One region of the Ferdinandcohnia jepli genome, then DNA from elsewhere that is predicted to be linked to it. Evidence: predicted binding sites of a transcription regulator. Region 1 holds the regulator's gene; each other region holds the start of a gene.
The links. Region 1 encodes Rex, which represses fermentation and respiration genes when NADH is low (regulators of the CRP and FNR family bind a similar motif). Its sites were predicted from a motif close to TTGTGAAATATTTCACAA; they were not measured.

Region 1 (4,297 bases):
CTTTAAATAATTACTGTAATTCCCTACAAACTTGGTACTTGTCATTCTTGAGATTTCATAAACCTGCGTTACAACTTTATCAAGAAAATAACGGTCGTGTGAGACTATGAGTAGAGCACCCGGGTATCCTTGCAGGTACTGTTCAAGCCATGTAAGTGTACTGATGTCTAGATGGTTTGTAGGTTCATCTAGAATGAGTAAATCTGGTTTTGAAAGTAAAAGCTTACACAACGCTAATCTAGTCTTTTGACCACCGCTTAAGGTAGAAATAGAAGTTGAATAATCAAACTCAGAAAAATTAAAGCCATGTAAGATGGAGCGAATATCTGCCTCGTACTGATACCCACCTTGCTCTTTAAAATCAACTTGTAATTGATCATATTCCTCAAGTAATTTTTGATATCTAGCCTGGTTTTCAAAGACTGAAGGGTCCCCCATTTTAACTTCCAGATTTCGCAGTTCTTCTTCAAGCTTGCGAAGTGGAGCAAAAACGGTTAACATCTCTTCCCAGATGGTAAGGCTAGATTCTAGCCCAGTGTCTTGAGCAAGGTAATCAATGGTAACAGTTTTAGGCTTAATAATTTCGCCACTATCATAGGACATCTGTCCAGCAATAATTTTTAATAATGTTGACTTCCCAGCGCCGTTTCTTCCAACAAGCGCAATTCTATCTTTGGATTGTACTTCTAGTTTTATATTGGATAAAATAAGATCAGCAGCAAAATATTTTTTGAGCTGATTTACCTGTAGTAATATCATGCTTTTTCACCTCTTGTTTCCTATAAATAGTTTATCTGTATTATCTTAATAGAGCAACATGCAATGACATTCTTCACAGATGTTCGTAAGACAGATGTGGTAAAATAGTGTATAGTTTTATTGGAGGTTTTTTAAGATGTCTTCATTTACTCATTTTAATGAGCAAGGTCGCGCCAAAATGGTTGATATTAGTGAAAAATCAGATACTGTTAGAACAGCGATTGCAAAAACGAGTGTAACAGTTAACAAAACAATTTACGAGCAAATAGTAGATAATAAAATTAGCAAGGGAGATGTCCTTGCTGTTTCACAGGTGGCAGGTATAATGGCTGCCAAAAAAACGTCTGAACTCATTCCGATGTGTCATCCTCTTTCATTAAAAGGTGTTGATATATCATTTGGTTGGTCAGTGGGAACTGATCAGTATAAACTTGAAATTACGGTTTCTGTTAAAACAAAAGGGAGTACTGGTGTTGAAATGGAAGCTCTTACAGCTGCCTCAGTTTGTGCGTTAACTGTGTATGATATGTGTAAGGCGGTTGATAAAGGCATGATTATCGGACCAACCTATTTAGCAGAAAAGACAGGTGGAAAGAACGGAGATTTTAAAAGGGAATCATTAAATAGTTAAATTAGCGGGGGATGTCAGGTGAATCTTGATCAATCAAAAATACCACAAGCTACAGCCAAAAGATTACCACTCTATTATCGGTTTTTAAAAAATCTTCATGCCTCAGGTAAGCAAAGAGTATCATCGTCTGAATTAAGCGATGCGGTAAAGGTAGATTCAGCTACCATTCGACGGGATTTTTCATATTTCGGTGCTCTGGGAAAAAAGGGTTACGGGTATAATGTAAACTATTTATTATCATTTTTCAGTAAAACCCTTGACCAAGATGAATTAACAAAGGTTACCCTAATTGGAGTAGGTAATTTAGGAACTGCCTTTTTACACTATAATTTTTCAAAAAACAATAACACAAAAATTGAGCTTGCGTTCGATGTGGATTATAATAAGGTTGGCTCCAGTATTGGAGGCGTAAAAGTCCATCATTTAGATGATCTTGAAGAAATGCTTCCTGATGATGTGACAGTAGCAATTTTAACCGTGCCGGTCGGTGCAGCCCAACCAATTACTGATCGCTTAGTAAATAAAGGGATAAAGGGTATCTTAAACTTTACACCTGCTAGAATTAATGTACCGGATGATATTAGGGTTCATCACATTGACCTGGCGGTAGAGTTACAAGCGCTTGTTTATTTCTTAAAGCATTATTCAGGTGAATAATTAAATAGAGAAAAATACTTTTGAGGAGGTGACTCACAATGGGGAGCTTAGGATTCGGTAGTATTATTTTGATTGTTTTTGCGGCTTTGCTAATCTTTGGACCAAAAAAATTACCTCAGTTAGGAAGAGCAGCGGGTAATACATTGCGTGAATTTAAAAACGCAACAAAAGGTTTAGCAGATGACGATGATGACGACGATAAAAAGACACAAGATGTGAAGTAATGATAGGATGAGTCACATGAGCGAAAAAGAAATGTCTGTCTATGATCATATAGGAGAACTACGAAAACGACTTATCTATGTAGTCGTTTTCTTCTTCATTGTTGCGCTAGGAAGCTTTTTTCTAGCCGAGCCTTTAATTATTTATTTGCAAAATGCAGAAGAAGCTAAAGAGCTAACAATGAATGCTTTCCGTATGACTGATCCAATTAAGATATATATGCAATTTGCGTTTATTATTGCATTGATTATATCTTCACCTTTCGTACTCTATCAGCTATGGGCGTTTATTAGCCCTGGATTATATGAGAAGGAAAGAAGAGTAACCTTAAGTTATATTCCTATTTCAGTAGGTTTGTTTTTACTTGGGGTCTCATTTTCATACTTTATTCTCTTCCCGTTTGTTGTAAATTTCATGGGAAGATTAGCAAGTCGACTTGAAATCAATCAAGTCATTGGTATTAATGAGTATTTTCAATTTCTACTACAACTTACACTACCATTTGGATTTTTGTTTCAATTACCAGTAGTAATCATGTTTTTAACTAGACTTGGAATTGTTACACCAATGTTTCTTGCACAAGTCCGTAAATATGCTTATTTTATTTTACTAGTAATCGGAGGCTTAATTACTCCTCCAGAAATAATATCGCATTTAATGGTGACGGTACCGCTTTTTGGACTTTATGAAATTAGTATTATTGTTTCTAAGAGTGCTTATCGAAAAGTGTTGAAAGCCGAAATGCAGGCTGCGAATAATATCGAATAAAAAATAACCTCCTAATTGGAGGCTATTTTTTTGTCATTTTTTTAATTTTACTGTGTAAAGCAAACATCCGAATGGCTATTCCGAAATCAAATGTAGCAACTAGCGCTAATAAAATGGTGGAAAAGTTCCATACGGTCTCAGTTGCACTTCCTATTGCAATATAAGTAAAAAGTACACCCATTAATAAATAGATGATACCCATCGCAAAGGGTGAAGTTCGTCGCATAAATTAAAATCCTCCAATAAACGTCTGTTGTATCTTCTCAGCTTCCTTCATAATCCTTTCTATATCATCTGCAAAAATTGTTTGAACAACTACTACAAAGGTATTCATCGCAACATGTGCAAAGATCGGAACGATGATACGTTTTGTTTTTACATAAAGGAATGCAAAAGTGAAGCCCATTGCTGTATAGATTAGAATATGTGTAAAATCCATGTGTACCACTGCAAATATTAACGAGCTTATTAATGCAGAGATAAAAAAGTTGAATTTCTTATACAATGATCCAAAGATAATTTGTCGAAAGATAATTTCTTCTAAAATTGGACCAATAACGGAAACAACGATTATTAGTAATGGTAAGGTTTTAACAAGAGCCATGATTTGCTGGGTATTCTCTGAACCAGCTTCAATTCCTAGCAGGTGAATCTCAATATTGGCTGCAATAACTTGAGAGGTCATTGCCATAAAAATACCTGCAATTGCCCATCCAAAAGCTTCACCTTTTGTTGAACGATAAAGATTTTCGTGGCGATCCCTTATATCTTGTCGTAAGAAAAATAAAACGATTGGTAGTGCTGCGACAAAGCTAATAACTGTCCAATATGAAACAATTGTATTTTGCCCAGATTCAGGATCTAATCCATCACCAATACCAAGAAGAAGTAAAAGAGGGATACCAATTATACCTGAAAATTGCATGATTATATAAGTTAGAATGACATACCAATATCGTGCTTTCAATGTAAGTCTCCTTTAAAAAAAATAGATTTTTTTCGGTAAAAAACTAACAACAGGACCAAGTATTACACGCTATGTATTGTACCATATATTCATAATTATCTATTAGTATTATGCAAAACCAAATTTTCATAGAGGCATTTAAATAAATTTAAAATACTGGTTTATTTTTCCTGACATTTACATAGGATAGATAGGTAGGACAGTTTGATTTAGAGATTGAAAACAATGGTTTTCCTTCATTATTGGAGACACAAAATATGTTTTTCTAAAATTTTTGCATTCAAATACTTGCA
Region 2 (4,297 bases), on a different contig from region 1:
CAGGATGTCCCCAAACCCAGAACAGGTTTGCCCAAAGCATATCCATTCCACCATTGTCCGTTGTGAAGAAGTTAGTAGCAAAAAGACGATCTAGCGTTCCCATTGCAAGTGCTACTGTTAATACTGGGAATGCAAATACAATAATGACGTTCGTAATTAATGATGACCATGTGAACATAGGCATTTTCATTAGTGTCATTCCTGGTGCTCTCATTTTAAGAATGGTCGTAATAAAGTTAATTCCTGTCATCAGTGTACCGATACCGGAAATTTGAAGAGCAATCATATAATAGTTCGTACCCACGGATGTACTATATTCAGTACCTGCTAATGGGAAGTATGATGTCCAGCCTGCGTCAGGTGAGCCACCAATTATAAATGAAATGTTAAATAACATTGCCCCTGCAAAGAAAAGCCAGAAGCTAAGTGCATTTAGACGTGGAAAAGCTACATCGCGCGCACCAATTTGTAATGGTACTACATAGTTCATTAATGCCATGATAAAAGGCATTGCCATGAACATAATCATAACAATTCCGTGTGTTGTAAATACTTCATTATAGTGTTGTGCATCAAGCAACGTGTTCTCGGGTACAGCAAGCTGCGCACGCATCATAATCGCGTCTACTCCACCACGGAACAGCATCAATAGGGCCGAAATTAAATACATAATCCCGATACGCTTATGGTCAACAGTAGTTAACCATTCACGCCATAGATAACCCCATTTTTTAAAATATGTTAAACCTGCAACAATCGCAATCATGGTAAGCCCAATTGCAACCATCGAAGCATAAATTGCCGGACTTGGATGTGGAATTGCAAATCGATTAAAGAAATCCATGGTTCGTTTACTCCTTTCGGAAAGTATCTTTCATTAGATGAAATTTTCCTATCTATGAAACTAGTTAAACCTAGTGTGAATCGTGCTCTGAATGGTCTTCAGGTTCATGTTCATCTTCTTGATTTTCTGAATGTTCATCCTGTGACGTACCGTGGTTATGCCCGCCATTCTCCCCTTCAGGAGCTGGTGAGAAATCTAAGTGAGTTCCAGTAAAAGTTAGTTGTCCCAGATGACCTGGTTCTATTAGCTCGTTGAACTTTTCCTCTGTTAGCGGCTGAGCTGTTTCTTTTACTTCTTCTACCCATTCATCAAATTCAGCTTCGTTCATCGCTGTCACATTAAAGCTATTTTCAGCAAATCCTTTACCACTGAAATTCGCATTACGCCCCATAAATTCTCCAGGTACATCTGCTGCTAAATGAAGAGTTGTTACCATATCAGACATCGCATATTTTTGCCCACCAAGCTGTGGAATCCAAAAGCTCGTAATTGGACCAAAGGAATATAATTTAAACTCAATTGGTCGATCAGCTGGAATGTATAGATAATTGACTGTTTCGATATCCTGTTCTGGATAGCTGAAATGCCATTTCCAGTTGGATGATGATGCATATATTACTAAGGGTTCTTTATCTTCATAGCCCACAGGTGTAGATTCAACCTTATAGTTACTTTGAACTGAAACAACTGACAGGAACGCAACAATTAATACTGGAATACCAACAATAATCGCTTCGACCCATTTATTCCCCTCAATATGTGGCGGTTCATAATCCTCTCGCTGCTTGGAAGCGCGATATTTGATAAGCATAAAAACTAATAGTGAAAAAACGACGATAACAATAAATGACATTAACCAAATTGAAAGCATTATATCATTTGCTTGTGTTTGTGCTTGAGGCCCTTTGGGATCTAAAACCATTAGTGGTTCACAACCTGTTAGCACTGTGACAATAGTAGTTACTACTACAAGAAAAGCCCATTTTAACTTCATAAAAGGTACCCCTTTCTGTTGTATTTGCACTTATTAACAACTATGTATGAGGACACAAGAATGTGTACAACTTCACAAAGTTGTCAAAATTTTTTTATCCCGGTGTAACCGTCCGTAATAATTCACCTTAAAAAAAGGAGGTGAATCACTTCGAAAAGGAGATGTTTTGTCGAAAAAAACGGACGCTAACACCCCGATTGGTGAAATCAGGTTTTTCTTAGGGCTTTAGCCGTTAGAAAAATCCATCAGGCTTTGCGTGACTAACAATTAGTGGGGACGAAACCCCACTAATTGAAGTTTCACTTTATTAAAAATTAATTAACTTATAAATCTGTAATATGTGAATGTCGTTTTTGTCTATGACGAATATCACACTGTGTAGACGATAATAACACGTAACCCACTAAAAAGTTGTTACGAATTAAAGAAGGAATTATTTGTAAAAAATAATAATTGTAACATACAAGCTCTAAACCTTGTTGTGACACAAATCACAACATCTTTTTCAAATTTGAACATTCTGTTACAGTTGTAAAGTTCCATCAAAACAGTCTAATTCACTTCAAAAATTTAAGTATTTTTAATTGAATTTGTAATTAGTATCCATACTACTACTAAGTACATATTTGAGTGGAGTTTTCCCTATATTTAGGAAAGGTGGGATGATCCATTGAAGCTTCTTTGGATTTTTACACTTCTTTTTTCAATACAACAGTTTCAACCAGAGAACAACCTATACATCACATATAATGGTCAGCCAATTGCTACTGTGAATCGTGCAGAATACGCAATTCCTTTACTTGGTGTGCCAATATTAGATGACGCTAAGTATACTACGTTTTTGTCTTACTTAGATGAACAGGTTTACCAGGAGCCTCAAAATGCCAAAGTTGGCAAAGCAGGAGAGATTGTCCAGGAACGCGTTGGAAAAAAACTAAACAGAGACCAGTTTACAAAGTTATTCTATTCAAGCTTTTTTGGAAAAGGAGAATCAATTGAGGTACCAATCTCTAACATCTACCCCAGGGTAGATAGTGAGCTTCTCGCCACCATTCGAACTAAAATAATTGGTCAATATGTTACATATTTTAATTCGTCTAACAAAGAACGGTCTACAAATATAAGCCTCGCAGCTTCATCAATTGATAACCATGTTATTTTTCAAAATGAGACCTTTTCTTTTAATAAGGTTGTGGGGAAGAGAACAGCTGCAAAAGGTTATATGCCCGCTCCCGAGATTATCAGAGGTGAATTAATTGAAGGAATTGGTGGAGGAATATGCCAAGTTTCATCGACACTTTTTAATGCAGTGGATATGGCTGGAGTCGAAATTGTTAAGCGTTATTCACATAGCAAACGTGTGGGATATGTTCCTCCTGGGCGGGATGCAACAGTCAGTTGGTACGGACCTGACTTTCTTTTTAAAAATACATACAACCAACCCATTTTACTGCGTGCAAAGGCTACACACGGAACTTTAGTAATAACAGTTTATTCCTCTGAAGATATTAATGTTGAACCTAGGAACATAAGGTAAAGCCATATAAAAGTGAAAAGAGACCAGTTTTAGTCTGGTCTCTTTATCTCAAATACTTCACCGATTTTGGCATAGTAATTTCCTGCAAGTCTACTTACAGCCGCAAGCTTTTCATGATTTATCTTGCCATCGTAATAAAGCTCATTTTCAATATGAAATTGTACGATTCGCCCTATAAGCAGATCACATCCAGGTGTCTCTGTGCCTCCTAATTCCATCGAATGCTCTAACGTACATTCTAGTCTAATCTTTGCTTCCTCTATCCCTGGCACCATAACTACTTTACTATCAACTAAAGTAAGCCCTGCTCGGGTAATTTCACTTTCCGTAGGTGGCAGATTTGCTGCTGTTTCATTAATTTTTACAACATTGCTCTCATCAACAATATGAATAACGAACTCTTTCTTTTGTAAGATGTTTCGGGCAGTATCCTTCTTTTCTCCAGACTTACGTTGAATTGACAATGAGACTAATGGAGGGTTTGAGGAAACGATATTAAAATAACTAAAAGGCGCACCATTAACAACACCATTTTCTCCAATCGTTGTAACAAAGGCAATTGGTCTTGGTACAATCCCTCCAATTAACAGCTTGTAGTTGTCCCTTTCAGAATTTTGGTTAGGGTCAATTGATATCATCCTGCTACCTCCAATGACGTTTATTCTAACTCTCTTACTTCAAATGGTAGGAGAACTGCTTCGATTTTTGAACGATGTTGCTCATATTGTGGCGGAAGCTTTAGAGTTGATCCCATCGTTTCATAGGATTCGTCATAAGCGAAGCCTGGTGGATCTGTAGCAATTTCAAATAAAATTTCACCATGTTCTCTAAAATAAATGGCATTGAAATAATTACGATCACGAACAGACGTCACACCATACCCATGACTTCCAATATATTTTTGCCACTCTAATTGATCTTC
Region 3 (4,297 bases), on a different contig from region 1:
TTTGGTGTCCGTGACCAGTTTGGTTACATGTTGGGAGATGTTGGAGGGGGATTTGCAAACCTTTACATTGGTTCATTTTTCCTTTTATTTGCAACTTCCGTATTGGGTGTTAGTCCTTATTTTATGGGTACACTGTTTTTAGTTTCAAGGATATTTGATGCTGTTACAGATGTTTTTATGGGAAGTATTCCAGACAGATGGCGATTAGGAAAAAGTGGTGATAAGTTTTTACCTTATATTAATATTTCCAAATGGTTGCTCGCGGCATCAATTTTAATTTCATTTGCTGATGTCTCAAGCTGGTCATCAACTGCCATTCATGTTTGGGTTGTATTTGTTTACTTATTTTATGGAATTGCTTACACTGCTGATTCTATCCCTTATGGCTCATTGGCGGCTGTTATTACAGAGGACCCAATTGAACGTACTAAACTATCCCGTGCTCGTTCTGTTGGTGGAATGGTAGTTGGAATTGGATTTTTATCTTTTGTTCCTATGTTTATCTATGATAAATCTGGGAATCTAGTACCTGAAATGTTTTTCTATATTTCTATCGTATTTAGTATTCTTTCTGTTCTTGCTTATACAGGGCTTGTCAAATTGACAACAGAACGTGTTCGAGATAATCGTCCTGTAGGAACAAAAACTGACTATAAATTTACAGAGGCTTTAAAAGCGGCTTTAAAGAATCGCCAATTATTAGGAATGATGGTAGCAAGTATTGGTTCATTACTCATGATTAATGGGGTTTCCCAATTAGGTGCAATTGTGTTTGCAGAATACTATAAAAAACCTGGTGCATTTGCGATTAACTCATTCTTACAAATGGGAATAACTCTTTTATTGTTCATTTTCGTTCCTAGATTAGTTAAAAGGTTTGGTAAACGAAATATGGTTATAGGAACTGCAAGTTTCAGTTTAATTGCTTCTTCATTAATTACAATCTTTATTATTGAAAATGTTTACATTTATATTGTAGCTTATAATATTGCAACAATAGCAAATATGGTCTTTGTAATGATTGTTTGGGCTCTTGTTACAGATTGCTTAGACTTTACAGAGCTTAAAACTGGTAAACGATATGATGGAACAATTTATTCTATTTATTCGTTTTCACGAAAAGTAGGCATGGGTATTGGTTCTGCCCTTGGTAGTTATGCTTTAGGATGGGTAGGATTTGTTTCAGGGCAAACTTCTCAAAGCCAAGAAGTGGCAGAAGGTGTATTACGTATGTATAACGGACTGCCTATTTTAGCCTTTGCTTTAATGATTATCGGTATAGCGTTTATTTTTAATTTAAATAATGCGAAATCACAAGAAATGTACGATACATTAAAAGAAAGACGAACTGCAAACTAATAAAAGATGATCAGAAATTTAATGAAAAATGTATTGTCCAATAGTTAAAAAGAGGTGTTATAAAATGAGAACTCGGTTTTTATCAAAATGTACAAACGGGGAAGTTGAAGAATACCTACAAAGCAATGATTTAATTTTTGTACCTGTTGGTGTAACTGAAACACATGGAGCATTACCACTTGATGCTGAGACGGTTTTTGCTGAGGCTGTTGCTTTAAAAATGGCAGAAGCAACAAACGGACTTGTTCTTCACAATCTCCCATATTTCTTTTCTGGTGGGACAGCGATGGCTCGTGGAACAGTTAATATAAGTGTTAAAGAGGGAATGAGATATTTAGAAGCTATAGCAAAATCACTTTTAAAACAAGGTTTTAGAAGACAAGTGTATGTAACTTGCCATGGTCCTGCTCACATAACACTAAGTGGAATGGTTCGTGACTTCTTTGAAGAAACCAAAGTTCCAATTCTTTATATGGACATGGTAAAAATAGTTGATACTGTTGAAGATTTAAGTTACTCATTTATGGAAAAGTTTAACGATATGAGTATTGGTGCTTATAAAATCCTTGGAAGATTAGAAGATGTTCCATTAAATGTACCCGTATCAGATTCAGTAACCTATGATGTACAAAACATGTTAGCTGGCATGGGTAAAAATCCAGGTAACCAACTCGGAAAATATGCATTACAGTCAGGTGCAATTGGTTCTTACTTTGATAAAGCATCCGATCACTTAGTAACACCTCTTCTAACATCAGAGGAAGAACGTGAAAAATTTGCTCAATCGGGAGTACTTGCCTTAGAAGAACTTATTCGAAAATTAGATATGCCAACAGTTGTAGACCTTATTCGAAAAACAGATGAATATACTCAAAACGAAAGTCTTCAAAAATACGGTGAGTGGCTATAATTATTATAAAAAACGAGAAATTTATTTTCTCGTTTTTTCCTTTTTATACATTTCCTTTCAACCTTCGTTAGTTTTCCTTTTTCCCATATTTATATAGTACTTTTCAATCACAATTTCACTTATAATATGTAAGACGTAAAAACCTTCTAAACTTTCAGTCTTGAACAATTTTTGAAAGAATTGTTACCAAAATATTAATTTATACCATATGTGAAGAAAATCACATGCAAAAGAACTCGAACGGGTGTATGATGAATTTGTAGATAAAGTTTGTTCAGTTATGAACAATATTAATGTATTTAAATACCCTTTTATGGAGGTCCTTATAATGAGAGCATGGAATGGTTTTAAAGACGGTAAGTGGCAGAAGGAAATTGATGTACGTGATTTCATTTTACAAAACTTTACTGTGTACACAGGAAATGATGAGTTTCTAGCGGGTCCAACAACCCATACATTGGAGCTTTGGGATCAAGTAATGGAGTTAACAAAGCAAGAACGTGATAATGGTGGAGTTCTTGATATGGATACGAAAGTAGTATCTACAATTACTTCTCACGGACCTGGATATTTAGATGTAGAAAAAGAAAAAGTAGTTGGAGTTCAAACTGATAAACCCTTTAAACGTTCTTTACAGCCTTTTGGTGGAATTCGTATGGCTGTTGATTCAGCAAAATCATATGGATTTGAAATTGATCAAGAAATCGTAAAAATCTTTACAGAATATCGTAAGACACATAACCAAGGTGTGTTTGATGCATATACTCCTGAAATGAAGTTGGCTAGAAAAGCAGGTATCGTGACTGGTCTTCCAGATGCGTATGGCCGTGGAAGAATTATCGGTGACTACCGCAGAGTAGCACTTTATGGTGTAGACCGTTTAATTGAAGAAAAGAAAAAAGACCTAGAATTAATAGGTAACGGAGCTATGTCAGATGATGTAATTCGTGACCGTGAAGAAACTTCAGAACAAATCCGAGCTCTACAAGAACTAAAACAATTAGCGGTTTCTTATGGCTACGATATATCTGAGCCTGCAACAAATGCCAAAGAGGCATTCCAATGGTTATATTTCGCATATTTAGCTGCGATTAAGGAGCAAAATGGTGCGGCAATGAGCCTTGGTCGTGTGTCAACTTTCTTAGACGTTTATATTGAAAGAGACATTCAAAATGGTGTACTAACTGAAGAAGAAGCACAAGAAATTGTTGACCACTTTGTAATGAAACTACGTCTAGTGAAGTTCTCAAGAACTCCTGATTATAACGAGCTATTTAGTGGGGATCCAACCTGGGTTACAGAATCTCTTGGTGGCGTAGCACAGGATGGTCGTCCATTAGTAACTAAGAACTCATTCCGTTTCTTGCATACATTGGATAACTTAGGACCAGCACCAGAGCCGAACTTAACAGTACTTTGGTCAGTAAACTTACCAGAGAGCTATAAAAAGTATTGTGCTAAGATGTCTATCAAGACTAGTTCAATCCAGTATGAAAACGATGATATCATGCGTGAAACATATGGAGATGACTACGGTATTGCTTGCTGTGTATCTGCAATGACAATTGGTAAGCAAATGCAGTTCTTCGGTGCTAGAGCGAACCTTGCGAAAGCATTATTATATTCAATTAACGGTGGTATTGATGAAAAACTAAAAATACAAGTTGGACCTTCATTTGCACCGATTACTTCAGAGTATCTAGACTATGAAGAAGTAATTCAAAAATATGATGTCGTTCTTGAATGGTTAGCTGGATTATATGTAAATACGTTAAATGTCATTCACTATATGCATGACAAATACAGCTATGAGCGTTTAGAAATGGCTCTTCATGATCGAGAAATCCTTCGTACAATGGCTTGTGGTATTGCGGGATTATCAGTTGTTGCGGATTCACTAAGCGCAATCAAATTTGCAAAGGTAAAAACAATCCGTGATGAAAATGGTATTGTTGTAGATTACGAGATCGAAGGAGACTTCCCTAAATACGGAAACAACGACGATCGTGTAGATGATATTGCGGTTGA

Region 2: the regulator Rex is predicted to act here: its motif matches at 1,899-1,916, upstream of qoxA (cytochrome aa3 quinol oxidase subunit II).
Region 3: the regulator Rex is predicted to act here: its motif matches at 2,478-2,495, upstream of pflB (formate C-acetyltransferase).

The regions. Positions count from the first base shown of each region.
Region 1 is NZ_JBFOKR010000027.1:40,521-44,817, reverse strand. Features, by position in the region: gene AB3M96_RS21855 (ABC transporter ATP-binding protein) at 1-759, opposite strand, end outside; gene moaC (cyclic pyranopterin monophosphate synthase MoaC) at 896-1,390, shown strand; gene AB3M96_RS21845 (redox-sensing transcriptional repressor Rex) at 1,409-2,047, shown strand; gene AB3M96_RS21840 (twin-arginine translocase TatA/TatE family subunit) at 2,086-2,271, shown strand; gene tatC (twin-arginine translocase subunit TatC) at 2,288-3,037, shown strand; gene AB3M96_RS21830 (YdiK family protein) at 3,060-3,263, opposite strand; gene AB3M96_RS21825 (CPBP family intramembrane glutamic endopeptidase) at 3,267-4,004, opposite strand.
Region 2 is NZ_JBFOKR010000007.1:194,043-198,339, reverse strand. Features, by position in the region: gene qoxB (cytochrome aa3 quinol oxidase subunit I) at 1-844, opposite strand, end outside; gene qoxA (cytochrome aa3 quinol oxidase subunit II) at 915-1,838, opposite strand; gene AB3M96_RS09450 (VanW family protein) at 2,509-3,375, shown strand; gene AB3M96_RS09445 (flavin reductase family protein) at 3,405-4,013, opposite strand; gene AB3M96_RS09440 (ring-cleaving dioxygenase) at 4,034-4,297, opposite strand, start outside.
Region 3 is NZ_JBFOKR010000007.1:219,549-223,845, forward strand. Features, by position in the region: gene AB3M96_RS09565 (MFS transporter) at 1-1,359, shown strand, start outside; gene AB3M96_RS09570 (creatininase family protein) at 1,424-2,269, shown strand; gene pflB (formate C-acetyltransferase) at 2,598-4,297, shown strand, end outside.